Youhaiella tibetensis: one gene and its partner. The protein of the gene in region 2 interacts with the protein of the main gene of each other region in a pairwise test. Links are inferred from orthologs where the notes say so. Each region holds a gene or a part of one and is shown on either strand. Other genes may lie near its edges. The genes, in order: uvrA and uvrB.

The links.
Region 1: the proteins of uvrB (region 2) and uvrA interact in binary tests that used the Escherichia coli proteins (3 or more experiments, as listed by UniProt). The link is inferred for Youhaiella tibetensis from one-to-one orthologs.

Annotation. Positions count from the first base shown.
Region 1 is NZ_CP041690.1:2,335,641-2,345,136, reverse strand. The notes cover bases 3,157-6,602. They hold uvrA (excinuclease ABC subunit UvrA), read right to left. Parts: upstream 6,243-6,602; coding sequence 3,357-6,242; downstream 3,157-3,356. Outside these bases: FNA67_RS11365 (TetR/AcrR family transcriptional regulator), read left to right, coding at 1-479; methylenetetrahydrofolate--tRNA-(uracil(54)-C(5))-methyltransferase (FADH(2)-oxidizing) TrmFO, read right to left, coding at 463-1,851; FNA67_RS11355 (glutathione S-transferase family protein), read left to right, coding at 1,927-2,574; FNA67_RS11350 (DUF1127 domain-containing protein), read right to left, coding at 2,653-2,802; FNA67_RS21930 (hypothetical protein), read right to left, coding at 3,000-3,152; FNA67_RS11340 (single-stranded DNA-binding protein), read left to right, coding at 6,687-7,187; FNA67_RS11335 (hypothetical protein), read right to left, coding at 7,263-7,790; FNA67_RS11330 (efflux RND transporter permease subunit), read right to left, coding at 7,787-9,496. UniProt on the Escherichia coli protein: The UvrABC repair system catalyzes the recognition and processing of DNA lesions. UvrA is an ATPase and a DNA-binding protein. A damage recognition complex composed of 2 UvrA and 2 UvrB subunits scans DNA for abnormalities.
Region 2 is NZ_CP041690.1:3,239,349-3,248,630, reverse strand. Bases 1,997-5,228 are described here. They hold uvrB (excinuclease ABC subunit UvrB), read right to left. Parts: upstream 4,834-5,228; coding sequence 2,197-4,833; downstream 1,997-2,196. Other genes in these bases: FNA67_RS15865 (DUF2568 domain-containing protein), read left to right, coding at 5,075-5,228. Outside these bases: FNA67_RS15880 (hypothetical protein), read right to left, coding at 564-956; FNA67_RS15875 (SH3 domain-containing protein), read right to left, coding at 1,052-1,465; more of FNA67_RS15865, read left to right, coding at 5,229-5,416; FNA67_RS15860 (DUF1801 domain-containing protein), read right to left, coding at 5,431-5,838; FNA67_RS15855 (AraC family transcriptional regulator), read right to left, coding at 5,835-6,686; FNA67_RS15850 (alpha/beta fold hydrolase), read right to left, coding at 6,815-7,690; FNA67_RS15845 (SH3 domain-containing protein), read right to left, coding at 7,847-8,218; FNA67_RS15840 (DUF4328 domain-containing protein), read right to left, coding at 8,339-9,070; FNA67_RS15835 (SH3 domain-containing protein), read right to left, coding at 9,209-9,282. UniProt on the Escherichia coli protein: The UvrABC repair system catalyzes the recognition and processing of DNA lesions. A damage recognition complex composed of 2 UvrA and 2 UvrB subunits scans DNA for abnormalities.

The DNA of each region.
Region 1 (9,496 bases), 900 kb from region 2 along the record:
ATGTTTCCACCGGGACGCTGTTCAACTACTTCCCCACCAAGGAGGCACTGGTGGCGGACGACTATGATCCGCTTTTTCTTGGGCTCCTGGAGGATCGTCCGCTGGACGAACCGGTGCTGGCCAGTCTGAGGCAGGCGTTCCGCGCCGGCCTGGCAACGGTAATGGACCAGGACAAGGATTCGATGGTGGCGCGCGCCCGGTTGGCGCGACAGGTTCCCGCGCTCCGCGCCGCGGCGGCGCTTGACCACGCGCGTAGCGGTGAGGTGCTGTGCACGATCATCGCGCAACGGACCGGTGGCGAGGCGGCTTCGCTCTCGGTGCGGGTGGCGGCGGCAACGATCGTGGCAGCGCTCGAGGCTGCGCTGGCGGCCTGGCTGGATGGGGACTGCAGGGGTGACATAGTGGAAATGGCCGATGCCGCGCTCGATGCGGTCGAGCGCGGGTCCGGCGCGTTGCTGGCCGTCAGGCCCAGACCTTGAGGTCTTCGAGCGCCCGCTCGCTTACGGCCTTCTTCTTGGCCATGGCCTTTTCCGGGCCGCGCCAGCGCTTGACGCCTTCGGGCTTGGTGACAGTCACAGGCGGGAAGAGGCCGAAGTTGACGTTCATGGGCTGGAAGCTGCGCAGCTTCTGCTCGCCATCCTCGATGTGCCCGCCGGTGATGTGGTTGATGAGTGCGCCCATGGCGGTCGTCGCGGGCGGAGCCATCAGCTCGACCCCGCGCAAGGACGCCGCGGCCATGCGACCGGCGATGAGGCCGATGGCTGTGCTTTCGACATAGCCTTCAACGCCCGTGATCTGGCCGGCAAAGCGCAGGCGCGGATCCGCCTTGAGGCGCAGGTCACGACCGAGCACCTTGGGCGAATTGAGGAAGGTATTGTGGTGGAGCCCGCCAAGGCGGGCGAACTGGGCCTGCTCGAGGCCCGGGATCATGCGGAAGATATCGGCCTGCTTGCGGTATTTCAGCTTGGTCTGGAAACCTACCATGTTCCAGAGCGTGCCCAGGGCGTTGTCCTGGCGCAGCTGGACGATGGCGTAGGGCTTGTTTTCCGGATCGCGCGGGTTGGTAAGGCCGACCGGCTTGAGCGGGCCGTGGCGCAGAGTCTCGCGACCGCGTTCGGCCATGACTTCGACGGGCAGGCAGCCATCGAAATAGGGCACGTTCTCCCACTCGTGGTAGACGTGCTTTTCGCCGGTGAGCAGGGCGTCGACGAAGTCGTTGTACTGCTGCTCGGTCATCGGGCAGTTGAGGTAATCGGCGCCGGTGCCGCCGGGGCCGGCCTTGTCATAGCGGGATTGGGCCCAGACGATATCGCGATTGATGCTCTCGCCATGAATGATGGGAGCGATGGCATCGAAAAAGGCGAGGGCATCCTCGCCCGTCAGCTTTTGGATGGCTTCGGCGAGCGGCTGGGACGTGAGCGGGCCGGTGGCGATGATGACATTGTGCCAATCGGCCGGGGGCAGGCCCGTGATCTCGCCGCGCTCGAGGGTGATGTTGGGGTGGCTGGTGATGGCGGCGGTGACGGCATCGGAGAAGCCGACGCGATCGACCGCGAGCGCGCCGCCGGCGGGTAGCTTGTGCCGATCGGCCATCTGCATGATCAGCGAGCCGCAGCGGCGCATTTCCTCATGCAGCAGGCCAACGGCATTGTACTCGTGATCGTCCGAACGGAAGCTGTTGGAACAGACGAGTTCGGCCAGCCCCTCGGTGAGGTGGGCGGGCGACTTCTGGAATGGGCGCATCTCGTGCAGGATGACGCTGGCGCCTGCCTGGGCGGCCTGCCAGGCGGCTTCCGAGCCGGCGAGACCGCCGCCGATGATATGGATGGGTTGCGTGGAGGAACTGGACATGGCGCGGCTTTAGCAACTGCGCCGATCCGGCGCAACACGGTAAGCTTGTGGCCGACTCAACAAGAGGAGAGCCAAGTGACGATCACGCTCTGGGGACGCCTGAATTCGTCCAATGTGCAGAAGGTGAGCTGGCTCCTTGCCGAGCTGGAACTGGACTACGAACACCTGCCTCTGGGCGGCTCGTTCGGCGGCACGGACGATCCGAAATACCGGGCAATGAACCCCAACGGCAAGGTGCCGACGCTGCGCGACGGCGACCTGGTGCTGTGGGAGAGCCATGCGATCGTGCGCTATCTGGCGGCGACCTACGCCTCGGGCCTCATCTGGCCGGTCGAGCCGCGCGAACGCGCCGCTGCCGATCAATGGACGGACTGGACGGCCACGACCTATCAGCCAGCGTGGATCGAGGTGTTCTGGAACCTGGTGCGTACGCCGCTGGACCAGCAGAACCGGGGGGCCATCGACAAGGGCATCGCCCAGACGACCGCATTGCAGCGAATGCTCGACGAGCGCCTTTCACGAGTGCCGTATCTGGGTGGGAAGGAGTTCACCTACGCCGACATCGTTGCTGGGGTTTCGCTCTATCGCTGGTTCACCATGCCGGTGGAGCGCCCGAGCTTGCCGCATTTCGAGGCCTGGTATGAACGGCTCAAGGAACGCAAGGCTTTCCAGGCGGCCGTTTGCGTATCCTACGAGGAACTGGTCGGGCGCCTGGCGTTCTAGGGCCCAAAAACAAGAACACCCGCCTCTTAGAGAGCGGGTGTTCTGAACTTCTCCGCGATGCGGGCAGTCAGCGAACCTTTAGAGGGTGCTGGCATGGTCGCGCGCAATACGGGAGATGTCGCTGCGGGTGATGCCGAGGTCGGTCAGCTGACGGTTGTCGAGAGCGTTCAGCTCACGGACGGTCTGCTGGTAGGCAGCCCACTTGCGAAGGGTCTTGCGAATGTCCATTTGGTGTCTCCTTTCGTCGTACGCACTGTATCTAGTGCCGAGGTCTTGATTTGAGCAGAGGGTGATTGCTCAGATTTGACATGCGAAATCCGCATAACTCTTTTCAAGCGCGTTCATCAGAAATTCAGAATCTGAAAACCGAAGCGGCCGCCCGGTTTCCCGTGACGGCCGCCCGAACATGGATTTCGCGTTGTAAGCTACTTGTCGAACAGACCACGGGTCATCTTGGAAAAATCCGGCCCACAGAGACCGAGCATGTCGGCCTCTCGCGTCGTCGGAACGTCCATTTCCCGCAATGTCTGCTTGATGTCGACCAGTCGCCTTACGCGCCAGACCGCTCTAACAAACATTTGCGCACTTCCTTTCCGAGTTTGCCCCAGTGGGGAAGATGAGCTGAATCGCGCAGTCATGAAATGCCTCAAACCTCAAGCGGGCCATGCGTATCACGCATGCCGATCTTCATTCCCCCGTCATACACATGGGGGAATTTCGACGATTGCCGCAGGGGAATGGCCCAAAAACAAAGGGCGGCACCCAGGCCGCCCTTGCTCACATCACTCTGCCGCCTGACTTCGCGGTGGCCGGCGCGCCATGACTTCCTTGAGGAAGGCGCCCGTGTAAGATCTTGGATTGGCTGCAACATCTTCGGGCGTGCCGACGCCGACAACTTCGCCGCCGCCGTCGCCGCCCTCCGGGCCCATATCGATGATCCAGTCGGCCGTCTTGATGACCTCGAGGTTGTGCTCGATAACGACCACCGTGTTGCCGCCCTCGACCAGTTCGTGCAGGACTTCGAGCAGCTTGGCCACGTCGTGGAAGTGCAGGCCAGTCGTGGGTTCGTCCAGCATATAGAGCGTGCGGCCAGTGGCGCGCTTGGACAACTCCTTGGAGAGCTTGACGCGTTGGGCTTCGCCGCCTGAGAGGGTCGTGGCGGGCTGGCCGATCTTGACGTAACCCAGCCCGACGCGCTGGAGCGTCACCAGCTTGTCGCGGATCGAGGGCACGGCGGCGAAGAACTCCACGCCCTCATCGATGGTCATGTCGAGGATATCGGAGATCGACTTGCCCTTGAACTGGACCTCGAGCGTCTCGCGGTTGTAGCGCTTGCCCTTGCAGACGTCGCAGGTGACGTAGACATCGGGCAAGAAGTGCATCTCGATCTTGAGAACGCCATCGCCCTCGCACTTCTCGCAGCGTCCGCCCTTGACGTTGAAGGAGAAGCGCCCCGGGCCGTAACCGCGGGCCTTGGCTTCCGGCAGTCCGGCGAACCACTCGCGCAGCGGCGTGAAGGCGCCGGTATAGGTGGCGGGGTTCGAGCGGGGCGTGCGCCCGATGGGGCTCTGGTCGATATCGATGACCTTGTCGAGGAACTCCAGGCCAGTCAGCGCCTCGTGAGGCGCCGGCACCACGCGAGCGCCGTTGAGGCGGCGCGCGATGGCCTGGTACATGGTGTCGATCATCAGTGTCGACTTGCCCCCGCCCGAGACGCCGGTGATGGCAACGAACAGGCCCAGTGGAACGTCGACCGAGACATCCTTGAGGTTGTTGCCCGTCGCGCCCTTGAGCGAGAGTTTGCGGGTCTTGGACGGCTCGCGGCGCTCGGCGGGCAGGGGGATGCCCATGCGGCCCGAAAGATAGGCGCCGGTGATGCTGTCCGGATTGTCGATGATATCCTGTGGGGTGCCTTCAGCCACGATATGGCCGCCATGGACGCCGGCGCCCGGGCCGATATCGACAACGTAGTCGGCGGTCAGGATGGCGTCTTCGTCGTGTTCGACCACGATCACGGTGTTGCCGAGGTCGCGCAGCCGGCGCAGGGTTTCGAGCAGGCGTTCGTTATCGCGCTGGTGCAGGCCGATCGAGGGCTCGTCGAGAACGTAGAGCACGCCGGTGAGGCCCGAACCGATCTGGCTGGCCAGGCGGATGCGCTGGCTTTCGCCGCCCGAGAGCGAGCCGGAGTTGCGGGCCAGGGTCAGGTAGTCGAGGCCGACGTCGTTTAGGAAATCCAGGCGCTCGCGGATTTCCTTGAGGACGCGCTCGCCGATGGTGCGCTGGTTGTCGTTGAGGTGCCGGGGCAGCTCCTTCAACCAGTCGGAGGCGTTGCGGATCGACTTTTCGGTCACCTGGCCGATGTGGAGCCCGTTGATCTTGACCGCCAGAGCCTCGGGCTTCAAGCGATAGCCGTTACAGGCGACGCACGGCGCCGAGGACATGTAGCGCTCGATCTCTTCGCGCATGCCGGCGGATTCGGTTTCCTTGTAGCGGCGCTCGAGGTTGCCGATCACGCCTTCGAAGGGCTTGGTGGTCTTATAGGTGCGCAGGCCGTCGTCGTAGACGAAATTGATCTGCGTCTTGCCGGTGCCGTAGAGCAGGGCCTGGCGCACGTCATCGGAGAGATCCTCCCACGCAGATCCGGTGGAGGCGCCATAGTGCCGCGCCACCGCTTCGAGCGTCTGCAGGTAGTAGGGAGCCGAAGTCTTGGACCATGGCAGGATGGCGCCGTCGCGCAGCGACAGCGATGCGTCCGGAACCACAAGGTCCGGGTCGATCTTGCGCTCGGTGCCCAGGCCATCGCATACCGGACAGGCGCCGAACGGGTTGTTGAACGAGAAGAGGCGCGGCTCGATCTCGGCAATCGTGAAGCCGGAGACCGGGCAGGCGAATTTTTCCGAGAACGTGATGCTCTTGGCCGAACCATCGGCCTCCTTCTCGTCGGCGTATTCGACCAGCGCGATGCCGTCGGCAAGCTTGAGCGCCGTCTCGAAGCTTTCGGCCAGGCGCGAAGCGATGTCAGGGGAAACGACCAGGCGGTCGACCACGACTTCAAGGTCATGCTTGAGCTTCTTGTCGAGGCTCGGCGCGTCCTCGATGTCGTAGAACTCGCCGTCGATCTTGACGCGCTGGAAGCCCTTGCGCATCAGGTCGTTGAGTTCGCGCTTGTACTCGCCCTTGCGGCCGCGGATCATTGGCGCGAGGAGGTAGAGACGCGTGCCTTCGGGCAGGGCTAGAACCTTGTCTACCATTTGGGAGACAGTCTGGCTCTCGATGGGAAGGCCGGTGGCGGGCGAATAGGGGATGCCGACGCGCGCGTAGAGCAGGCGGAGGTAATCGTAGATCTCGGTGACGGTGCCCACGGTCGAGCGCGGATTGCGCGAGGTGGTCTTCTGCTCGATCGAGATGGCCGGAGAGAGCCCGTCGATCTGCTCGACATCAGGCTTCTGCATCATTTCCAGGAACTGGCGCGCGTAGGCCGAGAGGCTCTCGACATAGCGCCGCTGACCTTCGGCATAGATGGTGTCGAACGCCAGGGAGGACTTGCCCGAACCCGACAGGCCCGTCATCACGATCAGTTTGTCGCGCGGCAGCCGCAGGTCAACGGACTTGAGGTTGTGCTCCTTGGCACCGCGGATGACGATTTCACGATTGTTGGCGTCGGGCATATTCTGGTCCACGGCTCTATGCCGCTCCGTCGAGCGAAGCGAACGTACGGGTAACGATGCGGTCTGATCCTGGCTGGCAGCCAAGATCGGGAGATAGGCGCGCCGGCGCAGTTTCGCAAGCCAGGCTTGTTTAGCGCAAGGTGGCCGCCGCAGTCCCATCAATCTCGTCGCAGCCCGTGCCGGGCCACGATGCGGCAATATACTAGCGGAAAGAACATAAGCGGAACAGGGTGGATTCGGTCAAGGGTGAATCCACGCAGATCACATCTGCAAAGCGCCCAGATTACTTGACATTTGCTGACATTGACGGAACATATAGAGAACAATGCGGTCTGCGCCTGTTGAAACCTCAAAACAGGGCGGGCGCGGACAGGTGCAACCGCATAAAGTGCGCCAAACGGCGGAGCCGGTGGCTCCAGCCAAACGAGTACGGAAGGACAGGCGATGGCGGGCAGCGTAAACAAGGTCATCTTGATCGGCAATCTCGGTAACGACCCGGAAGTGCGCTCGCTGCCGAGCGGCGGCAAGGTGGTGAACCTGAGCGTGGCGACGACCGATACCTGGCGAGATCGCAATACCGGCGAGCGCAAGGAGCGGACCGAGTGGCACCGTGTGGTGATCTTCAATGAAGGTCTCACCAAGGTAGCCGAGCAGTATCTGCGCAAGGGCAGCAAGGTCTACATCGAAGGCGCGCTGCAGACGCGCAAGTGGCAGGACCAGAGCGGCCAGGACCGCTATTCCACCGAGGTGGTGCTGCAGAACTTCAACTCGAACCTGACCATGCTCGACGGTCGCGGCGACAACGAGGGCGGTGGCTTCTCGGGTCCGCGCGGCGGCGAGGGCGGGTTCGGCGGTCAGTCCAGCGGCGGTGGCGGCCAGAGCCGCCGTCCGTCGAGCACGCCGGCGTTCGAATCCGGCGGAATGGATGACGATATCCCGTTCTGAGCGAACGAGATCGGAATTGAAAAAGGGCGGCCGCAGGGCCGCCCTTTTTCAATGGTGGCCGGCTTTTCCGCCGGATTACTTGGCGAAGGGGACCTTGGCGCGGATGGTGTCGCCGGTGGCGTCATCCACGACGAGGAACTCGACCATGATGGCGTTGTCGAGGAGCGAGATCGACGAGGTGATCGTCATGTCGCGCTTGGCGGCCTCGTCGCGCTCTTTTTCCCGGAGGTTGAAGACGACGCCGTTGCCTTGGCGCTGGCCGATCGCCGTGCCGGTAAACGAGGCATTGGAGGTCATGACGGCCTCGTAGCGCCGCTTGGCGTCGATATAGGCGACCGTGCCGTTAACGGCGAGGTTGCTGCCCGCGAGGGTGCAGCGGCCGGAATAGTTGATCTTGGTGTTGTTGTTGGCCGCCGTCAGGTTGAGCTTGCAAACCACCGTCTCGGTGTTTGCGCCCTGCAACTGACCGCGCCCTTTCCAGTCACCCAGGTAGCTGCCCAGGAATTCGATGTCGGCCTGTGCAGCCATCGCGGGGGCAGCAGCGCCCGCGACCATCAGACCAGCGAGCGCAAGAGCGCGCCACAGGGGTCCGCCGTTGTTCATTTCTTGATGCCTCCAAGAGGATGAAAGAATTTGCCCCCAGCTACGAGCAAGGCCGGGAGAATAAACACATCTCCGATCAGTGCCAGAGCGAGGGTTATCACAAACAAAGAACCGAACAGCGCGACCTGCGGCAGTCCGGAGGTTGCGACAATGCCCGTGCCGGAGCACAGGATGATCGTTGTCGCCACGATTGCCCCACCGATACGCTCCATGGTGTGTCGCACCGCGTCGCGATGTTCACGCCCTTCCTCCCGGCGAGCATGCAGGTAGTGGGAGAGGAAGTGCGTCGTGTCGTCGACCGCAATGCCGAAGGCGATGGTCAACGAGAGGACGGTGGTGAGCTGCAGGCCAGCGCCCGACCACCAGAGATAGGCTTCGGCGCCGAGCACCGGAAAGAGATTGGGAATTGCCGTCGCCATGGCGACCCGCAACGAGCGGAAGGCAAAGCCGATAAGGAAGAGGTTCACCAGCACGCTGAAGGTCAGGTCGAGCTGGAGGCCCTGGACGATATTGTCGGTGGCAAAGGCGGTGAGGATGCGGAAGCCGCCGATCTCGGCGCCCTTGATACCGGCAGCCTCGATCTCGGCCTGTGTCGTGTGCACCAGGTCCTTGAGGGCCTCGGAATCGATGATGGTCGGCATGAACCCGGTCACCAGGGCCTGGGTGCCATCGTCGGTGATGAAGCGGCGCTTGAGGAATTGCCCCACAGAATCGAAGATGTCCTGCCGCGTGAAGCCGGAATCCTCGTAGTGGACGAAACTGGCCGCAGAGATGACCTTGTTCTGTCCAAGATGGCTCTCGAGTATCCGGTGCACGGTACGGATGGTTTCGAAATCGCCGTCGGTGACGTCCGAAACGCCGTCCTTGAGCGGTACGCGGACATAGATGGGGGCAACGCCGCCGACGCCGGCGTCGATATCAACCGCCGCGTCGAGGGCCGAGGAATCCCTGGCGACATAGTCCTCGAATGCGAAACGCGGTTCGACCAGGAAATAGGGAACGAAGAGGGCGGCGGTGACAACGATGGCTCCGGCGGCCATGGCGCGGCTGAAGCGCGTGGCGAGGAACCAGGAGAGCTTCATCGGTGCAGTCAGCACGAAGCCGGTTTGCGGCGGAATCCTGAAGCCGAGGCGAATGGCCAGCTTGAGGACGAGCGGCAGGAACGTCATCAGGCAGACGAAGCTGAGCAGCGAAGCGATTGTACCTGCTATGGAAAATTCCTGGATGCCCTGGCCCGGGGTCAGCGAGAGCGAGGCGAACGAGACCAGTGTGGTGAGCATGGTCAGGGCACTGGCGGGCCCGACGACTTTCACCGTGGTGTCGACGGCCTTGTAGGGATCCATGCCGTCGCGCCAGTAGGCCAGCCAGTTGAAGATGAAGAACAGGCTTTCGGCGAAGGCAATCACCAGCACCAGCGTGGTGACGATAATGGTGAGGAACGAGAACGAGCCGAAGAACAGCAGCACGATACCCATCACCCACATCACGGCGATGAATGGCGTGGCTGATACCAGGATGGCGCCCCAGAAGGAGCGCAGGCTGACCAGGGCGATTAGGGCGCCAAGGGCAAAGCCGTAGATGGTGAACTTGACCTGGTCGTCAACCGCCGCATTGAGCATCTCGGCGGTCCACATCGGCGGGCCGGTCAGTTCGATCTGGATGCTGTCACTGGCATATTGGGCCGCAACATCCTTGAGCTGGGCAAT
Region 2 (9,282 bases):
GTAGGCTCGTTTCGTTTTCTGGTGAAAGGAGAACCCTTTCCTTCCGCCATTGGATGCCGTGGCGCCTGAACGCAAGCTGAACGGATGGTTCAGGTGCCAGGGCCCGACCCTTAAGGCAATGGCAGGCATGGCGATCTCCAGAAAAGCGCCTTCGGGAGAACGTGGACGGCACGCCATGGATGCGCGCCGGCGCCTCAACTGGACGTGAGGCAACACCGAAATCCGCACGCGCCGGAGCGCTGCGGGTTTCGGGTAGACGGGCCGGGGCGAGGTCTGCCTCATCTGTATATTGGTAGTAGCGAGGCTCGCCTCGCCCCAGCGCGACAGGGATCTACAAACCCGTACACGCAAGTTGCCCGCGAGCGCACTCCGGGCCGGTCACGTCACACTTAGGCCGGGAACGGGGCGACCCCCGCTCCACCTGTCTCCCAGAACCCGGCGAACGCATCGGACGCTTTTGGCGCCCGATCCGCCCGCCGGCCGCCGACACCTCGTCAGTGCCGCGCCTTGCGGAGGGATGGGACCATGTTAGCGCGGGCGGCAAACGCGGGGATAAGTGCGGCTCAGCGCCAGTCGAAATCGTCGTCAAAACCCTCGCCCGCGCGCTTTTCGACATAGGTGCGCTCGCCGGGGAGAACCCATTCCTGCACATCGCGATCGAAATGGCCGTAGCGCTGCACGAAGGTTTTGATCGTCCCATGCGCCAGCTTGACCGCCAGGCGCACGCCGCCCGCGGTGACGGGGCGATCAGGGGAAAGCAACTGCACGAAGGCCGCCGATCTTTCGCGCGAGACCAGCTTCCTGGCCAGCAGCAGGACGTCGTTGACCCTCACCACGTCGTGGAGATCGACGACCTGCTCGGGCGGGAGCTTTTCGCTCCACCAGTCGAGTTGCAGAAGCTGATTCCGCGCCGCTTGCAGGCGGGCGAAGAACTGGTTGGTGAAGTTGGCAGACATGGGACCCTCCATTGGTGTGGAGGGGAAGTATGGGGTGGGCTGTGGGGGAGGGGATAAGCAGCAATAGCGACGAACTCCCGCCGCTTGCAACTCCGCTAGCGTGGCAGAGGTTGCTCCCACTCTGGATTCACCAGAAACCTGAACGGCGTGACCCGGGACTTCGCGGCCATTCCCACTAGGTAGCCGGCCCTTACCCATCCACCCGCCAGTTCCGGCGTTAGCGCACTGCCGAGTTGGCACCAGTCGCCGTTGCGCGTGCAGTATTTGAGGGTGACTTGCTGGTTCTTAGCGAGGGTGCCCATGACGGGGGCGGTCCAGCCGGGGGCGGTGCGGACGTTGAGGATGGCCGTGGCGCGGGCGGTCGGTTCGGCGGCGAGGGCGGGCGTCGCGAGCGGGGGCAGGGCCAGCAGGGCCAGGGCGAAGAGCGGCAGGGATTTCGGCGCGCGCATGGCGTCCTCCTTGGAGCGGATCGGAATCAGGATTTGAGAGACGGATTGGTTCCCGGTCAATCGGGACAGAGGGTTTCCCCGGTCCTGCCGGAGGCTGGCATGGCTCGGCGTGTGCATCGCTCGCAAGGCTCCGCGGGGCTTGGCGTTTGCCGGGGTAAACGCTTTTCACTTCACACGGGGAGGGAAGAGGTGAAGGCCAGCGGGAGCGCTTTTGGGTTCGTGGGGCCGGTGGTTGGGGCGGCCCCTCACCCGGCCTGCGGCCGACCTCTCCCCGAGGGAGAGAGGTGAAGTGGGGGCGAGGGCGCTTGTTTTCGTCGCCAGGTGAGATGAAGGCGGGGATCGCGGTTGGGCTGAGTTCTATCGCGGTTCTGCCGGCTCCTGGAGGGCTTTTGGGTCCTGGGGCCGGTGGTTGGGGCGGCCCCTCACCCGGCCTGCGGCCGACCTCTCCCCGAGGGGGCGAGGTGAAGTGGGGGCGAGGGCGCTTGTTTTCGTCGCCAGGGGAGATGAAGGCGGTGGCTCGCGGTCGGGTTGAGTTCTATCCCGGTTCTGCTGGCGCCTGGAGGGCTTTTGGGTCCTGGGGCCGGTGGTTGGGGCGGCCCCTCACCCGGCCTGCGGCCGACCTCTCCCCGAGGGGGAGAGGTGAAGTGGGGGGCAAGGACGCTTGTTTTCGTCGCCATGAGGGATGAAGGCGGGGATCGCGGTTGGGCTGAGTTCTATCCCGGTTCTGCTGGCGCCCGGCGTTCGTCGGGATAGCCGCTCTTCACCCCCACAAGGGGGAGAAGGCGCGGGGGTCAGTCGGCGGCGAGGTCGGCGCCTTCGAGGGTGTCGAGTTCCATTTCGCGCAGGCGCTTGATTTCGTCGCGCAGGCGTGCGGCGCGTTCGAATTCGAGGTTGGTGGCGGCTTCGCGCATCTGGGCTTCGAGGTCCTTGATGACGGCGGCGAGGTTGGCGCCGACCTGGACCTGTTCCTTGCCGTCCTTGCCCTTGCCGATGGAAACGGTGACGTGGTCGCGCTCGGCGACGGAATCGACGATGTCGAGGATGTTGGAGCGCACCGATTGCGGGGTGATGCCGTTGGCCTCGTTGTAGGCCATCTGCTTTTCGCGGCGGCGATTGGTTTCGGCCAGCGCGCGTTCCATCGAGCCGGTGGTGTTGTCGGCATAGAGGATGACGCGGCCATCCACGTTACGCGCGGCGCGGCCGATGGTCTGGATGAGCGAGGTTTCGCTGCGCAGGAACCCTTCCTTGTCGGCGTCGAGGATGGCGACGAGCCCGCATTCGGGGATGTCGAGGCCTTCGCGCAAGAGGTTGATGCCGACCAGCACGTCGAAGGCGCCCAGGCGCAGGTCGCGGATGATCTCGATGCGCTCGATGGTGTCGATGTCCGAGTGCATGTAGCGCACGCGGATGCCCTGCTCGTGCATGTATTCGGTGAGGTCCTCGGCCATCTTCTTGGTGAGGACGGTGACGAGGGTGCGATAGCCGTTCTTGGAGGTCTGGCGGATCTCGTCGACGACGTCGTCCACCTGGCTCTTGGCGGGGCGGATCTCGACGGGCGGGTCGATGAGGCCGGTGGGGCGGATGACCTGTTCGGCGAAGACGCCGCCGGTCTGCTCCATCTCCCACGAGCCGGGCGTGGCCGAGACATAGACCGATTGCGGGCGCATGGCGTTCCACTCCTCGAAGCGCAGCGGACGGTTGTCCATGCAGGAGGGGAGGCGGAAGCCGTATTCGGCGAGCGTGGCCTTGCGGCGCAGGTCGCCACGATACATGGCGCCGAGCTGGCCGATGGTGACGTGGGATTCGTCCACGAACACCAGGGCGTTGTCGGGCAGGTATTCGAAGAGCGTCGGCGGCGGCTCGCCGGGGCGACGACCGGAGAAGTAGCGCGAATAGTTCTCGATGCCGGCGCAGGAGCCGGTGGCTTCCATCATCTCGAGATCGAAGAGCGTGCGCTGCTCAAGGCGCTGGGCTTCGAGGAAGCGGCCGGCGCCGTTGAGCTCCTGGAGGCGGGCGGCAAGCTCCTGCTTGATGAGCTTGATGGCCTGGTTCATCGTCGTGCGCGGCGTCACGTGGTGGCTGTTGGCGAAGACGCGGATGAAGGTGAGGTCGGACGACTTCTTGCCGGTCAAGGGATCGAACTCGGCGATGGCCTCCACCTCGTTGCCGAAGAGGGTGATGCGCCAGGCGGCGTCTTCATAGTGGGCCGGGAAGAGCTCGATGGTGTCGCCGCGAACCCGGAAAGTGCCGCGCACGAAGCCGGTGTCGCCGCGCTTGTACTGGAGGGCGACCAGCTTGGCGAGGAGCTCGCGCTGGTCGATCTTCTCGCCCTTCTGCACGTCGATGGTCATGGCCGTGTAGTCTTCGACCGAGCCGATACCGTAGATGCAGGACACCGAGGCGACGATGATGACGTCGTCGCGTTCGAGCAGGGCGCGGGTGGCCGAGTGGCGCATCCGGTCGATCTGCTCGTTGATGGTGGATTCCTTCTCGATATAGGTGTCGGTGCGCGGAACGTAGGCCTCGGGCTGGTAATAGTCGTAGTAGGAGACGAAGTACTCGACCGCGTTCTCGGGGAAGAAGGACTTGAACTCGCCGTAAAGCTGGGCGGCCAGCGTCTTGTTGGGGGCGAGGATGAGGGCCGGGCGGTTGGTGCGGGCGATGACCTGGGCGGCGGTGAAGGTCTTGCCCGAGCCGGTGACGCCGAGCAGGACCTGGTCGGTCTCGCCGTTCTCGATGCCTTCGATGAGCTCAGCAATGGCGGTGGGCTGGTCGCCGCGCGGTTCATAGTCGGTGACGAGCTTGAAGGGGATGCCGCCTTCGCGCTTTTCGGGGCGCTCCGGGCGGTGAGGCACCCAGGGGGCGGAGCCTTCCACTTCCTTGCGGCCGTTGAGGATGATGTCTTCGAGCGCCTTGACGGTGGCGCTGATGCCGACGGTGGCGGCGCCTTCGAGGGACGAGCCGCGCTTTTTGGATTTCGCCTTGGCGGTATCGAGCGCATCGCGCAGCTTGCCGAGGACTTCCGGGTCCTTGGCGGCTTCGCGGGAGATGTCGCGCGCCGTCATGCGGTCGCGGGCGGCGCCGGAGGGCATGTGGTTGAAGCCGGCCTGCATGCCTTCCTCGAGGCCGGGCAGGTTGGTGGGGCGATCAACGGAGTTGGCCTTGGACTTGGGAGCCTTGAGGGCCATGCCGGTGGCGGTGTCGCGCCTGGACTGGGTGGTGCGGCGCTTTTCGAGCGCGGTTTTCGGGGCGACGGCTTCCTCGGCGGCGGCGCGGTCGGCGCGGTCGAGGGCGCGCTTGTTGCGCAGGCGTTCCTGCGGCAGCGGCTTGCTCGCGGCCATGTCCTCGGCCTTCTCGATCTCGCCCAGGAAGTCATCGATGGAAAATTCGGCTTTGCCCGGACGGGCGGATTTCTTCTCGGAGGCCATGGTCGATCCGTCTGCTGGCGCGGAGGCAGTTTCCTCCGACGCTCCCACGATAGATAGGGCTCGTGACAGGTAATGTCAGTAGTGGCGTGATTGGTTGCCCCTGCTTAGCATGCCAGGAACGGAAAGGGAACAGGGGCGCGAGCCTCCAAACACAAATGCAGGTCGGAAATACGACCTTGGCGGAGAGGCAGCGCGGAGCGTTCGTGGCAGGGTGGCGCGTGACGGAAACAGGAGGTTAGGCGTGGATATCTTGAAGGGGGGCAACCTGCTGGTGGCGTTCGTTGCGGAATTGGCGATGCTGGCGGCTTTCGTGGTGTGGGCGCTTGGGCTCGACCAGGCAGGCTGGCTCAAGTGGCTGATCGCGGTGGTGGCGGTGGTCGTGGCCGCGACGGCCTGGGGCATCTTCGCGGCGCCGAAGTCGGGCATGCGGCTGGGCGAGCCGTGGCTGACGGTCTTCAAGGTGGCGATGTTCGCACTGGCAGTGCTGGCACTTCAGGCGGCGGGCCGCACGGAATGGGCGGTGGTGCTGGGCGTGGTCGCCGCCGCGAACCTGGTGCTGATGCATGCCTGGGGGCAGGCTTAGGACAAGAGACGCCGTCAGCGTCGGCGATAGGTCAGCGCGGCGCGCAGGCACAGGATCAGCGGCGCCTGCGGCAGCGGGCCCGCAATCGGCATGATGACGGCGCGATTGCCCTCGAAGGCGAAGACATCGGCGAAGCCGGCGCGGAATGACTCCACGAGGCTGGTCCGGCAGTTGAGCAGCACGGCGGCGGCGTCGGGAGAAGACCGGGTGGCGCCGAGCCGGATCGTGGTGCCGCTTCTGCTGGCTTCGGTCAGGTAAGCCGGTTCGCCCCATTTGAGGGCTTCGGTGAGCGGGCCGACGCCTTCGGTCCGCGCGGCCACGGCAAAGATGAGCGCGCGAATTTCCATCAGGCGCGTCGCAACGGGCGCGGGGTAGCGCGCAATGGTCCGCGCAACGGGCTCGGGAACGGGCGGGGCGCTCATGGGGCGGACTTGAGCGGGAGGTGGATGTCCGTTCGCAGCTCGGTCGGCGGCACATGGCGGGGATCGTTGAGGTAGGCCTCAAAGATCGGCGCATCGGCGGGTTCGTGACTGGAGGCGGGCAGCCAGACACCCAGGAGCCAGCGATAGGCGCCCCGCATGTCGGCATAAGGGCCGGTATAGCTCAGCTTCGCGTAGGGGCCGCCGCGCAGGACCGTTTCAACCAGCGGCGGATCGATCGAGAACGAGCCGGCAACCGGCAGGCAGGCCCGCGAGCGCAACGCGTCCTCGGGGCCGAGGTCGGGATCGTCGAAGAAGACCCCGATCATCGCGGGCGCGGCGGGGAGGGCCTGGCGCGCGACCAGTTCGGCGAAGAGCCTGCCCATGGCATGGTCGATGGCCATGTAGGAACCGGCATGATCGATGCCGGCGCACCGCCGCTCGGGCAGGTGTTCGATGGTCACGGGGAAGGCATTGGCATCGCCCGCTGCGTTGGCGGCCTTGAAGGCGGCGTGCGAGCCGCCCGCCCGATAGGCCGCCGGGCTGGCGCCGTATGCCTCCCTGAAGGCGCGTCCGAAGGTGTCGGCGGATCCGTATCCGGCGCGCTTCGCAACGGCTTCGATGTCGAGATCGGAGTTGGAGAGACGCTCGGCGGCGCGCTGGAGCCGCAGCCTGCGGATAGTGGCGACGATCGTTTCGCCCCGCATGGCCGAATAGATGCGGCTCCAGTGATAGGGCGAAAGGCAGGCGACTTCCGCCAGCCGATCGAAGGACAGGTCGTCCTCCAGATGGGCGTAAACGTAGTCGAGCATCCGGTTCAGGCGATCGTTGTAGCTATCCTGGGTGCGCATGGGAGCCTCGTCGTGCTGCAAGTCATAAAGACTCATGGCATGGCGTGAACAGGCAAATCCTGCGGAACTGCGGCTCCGGACGGCCACGGAGAGGCGGGAAGAGCTAAACCCATCCCGCCTCGATTCGCCTAGAACTGGGGCGGCTTGGGCGGCAGTTCGGCCGAAAGGAAAGCGGGGACGGCCAGCTTCATGATCTCCACGTTGAGGGGGTTGAAGAAGACCCCGATATGGCTGGTACCCGGCAGGATGAGCAGCTGCGCGGTGGAGAGGCCGTTGATATCGCCATTCTCGGTGCCGCCGAGCAGCCGGTAGAGCGAGGCCTGGTGCTCGAGCGTGACGATATCGGCGTCGCCACCGATAAGGAGGGTGGGCGCCTTGATGGCCTTGATGTCGGATTCCGGCCAGGAGAACGGGGCCTCGAAGGCGATCATCTTGACGGCGAAATCGCGGAAATGGTCGGGGGTGGGCGAGAGGCGTTTGTACTCGCTCTCGAGCGGGGTGCCGACGAACATTTCCGGCGTCATGGTGGCGACCATTGCGTCGTAACCTTCAGCGAGACCGTCGGTGGAATAGCCGCCCGAGGCTGCGATGAGCCGCTCGACCTTTTCGGGATGGCGGATGACAAGCTGCAGCGCGATGCCGGCGCCCATGGAATAGCCGAAAATGTCGGCCTTCTCGACCTGGAGGGCATCGAGCGCGGCCGCGACGTCATCGGCCATGCCTTCATAGGTGATGGGAGTGTCGCGATCGGTGGTGCGGCCGTGGCCCTGCATCTCCAGGGCAATGACCTTGTGATCCATGGCGAGGGTGGGCATGAGCGCGGCCCAGTTGGTGTCGATATTCATCCAGGCGCCGTGAATGAGGACCAGCGGCTCTCCCTCGCCGTGGATCTCATAATACATTTCCAGGCCGTTGACCGGCAGCGTGCCGGTGCGGTCCTCGGCGAAGGCGGGCGTGGCGAACATGGCGGCGACCGCGACGGCGGCCAAGGCGGAGATCTGCATTTTCGTCCTCTCGTTTTCGGTCGGGGCAATTGGCCCTGATACCGACACGACGAGACGGCCCCGCCGTAATCGACAAATGGACGAAGAATATTTTGGAGAAAAGAAAAGCCACTCCCGGGGCAGCGGGAGTGGCTTTGCCGGGGCGGGCGACCGGGCTCAGTAGGAGGCGAAACCGAAGCCGAAGGAAACGTCGCCGCCCGGGCCGAAATTCATGCCGAAGCCGATGCTGGGTTCGACCGGGGTCACGGCCACGATCTCGGCGTCGTCGTAGCCGTAATCGAAATCGAGACGGCTCTGCTTGACCCAGCCATCGGGGCCGGGATGCTTGATGTAGCACCAGCCGTAATTGCAGCCGGTGACGTTGACGTGCTCGCCGGCATGGAGGGTGTCGACCCAGTTGCCATAGTTGCCGGCATCGTCGCGAACCTTGACGGTACCGGTAGCGACGGCGGGGGCGGCGAAGGCGGCTGCCGAGGTCAGCGCGAAGGCGGCAGCGGCGAGGATCGTCGAGATCGAGTGCTTGTTCATGATGGTAACCTCTGTGTCCCTGGCAGCGGTTACGGGGCCGCTGTTTGTGAGGACGAGATTGCCAAGGGCCGGCTGAACCGGGCCTGAATGCGGTGTTTAGGCCGGCGACAGGCGCCGGGTTCAGACGCGGGCGAAGTTGGTATTGGCGGCCGGCGGAACGGCCTCGTGCTCCTGGGCGTGACTGTGCTGGCGGTCGCGGTAGGCGGCTTGAAGCCGGTTGAGGCGGGAGACGATGCGCATGATGACCAGGGCAAGGGGAACGGAGAGCGCGTCGCCGCCGAGGCGGAAGACGTTGCCGACCAGCAGGCCGCCGATATCGTCCTTGCGCGAGAACACCATGATGGCGATGGCGACGCTGAACATGAAGTTGGTGGTCAGCCACAGGAACCACCAGAGCGCCAGCGCGTCGGTGCGCCGCCTGCGATAGGGCGCTTCCGGGTCTGCGCTCACCGACCAGATCTCGAACATGGCCTGGTAGGGGCGGAAGAGATTGAAGATGGGGGCGAAGTACCAGCCGACGGCGGCGCCGGGGGTGAAGCGCATCGGCTTGATGGCAAGCGCATGGGCGTTGCACGCGACGCGGTAGACCCAGGTGAGGAACAGCACTGCCACCACGATGCCGAGGACGCCGTGAATGGCGCTGACGAGGTTGTGGCGGAATTCGGTTTCGAGCACGGCGGAGATGACGGCATCGGAGGCGTTGCCGCGGCGGAGCTGGACGAGAGGCAGGCGGGCGAGGAAGCCGGTGACCACCGCGACGGCTGCCGCGAGGAGGTTCAGCACAAGAAAGAAGATCAGCCAGCGCGAGAGCCGGGTCGGCCTGGCATAGGCTGGACGCAGGTGGTCGGACATGTTTCCCCCCGTAGTAACGCTGTTGCGTCTTGGCTACGCGTAAATTGTTGGCAGCAAGCGCGTGCGCTGTCGAGCCCGCCAAAAGCAGAACGCCGTCCCATGGGACGGCGTTGCTCGCGGGGGAACAAATGTGGGGGCTCAGTAGACTTTGTAGGACGAGATCACGTCGTTCCAGGCGCCGCCGACATTGGTCTTGGAACTCACCCAGACCG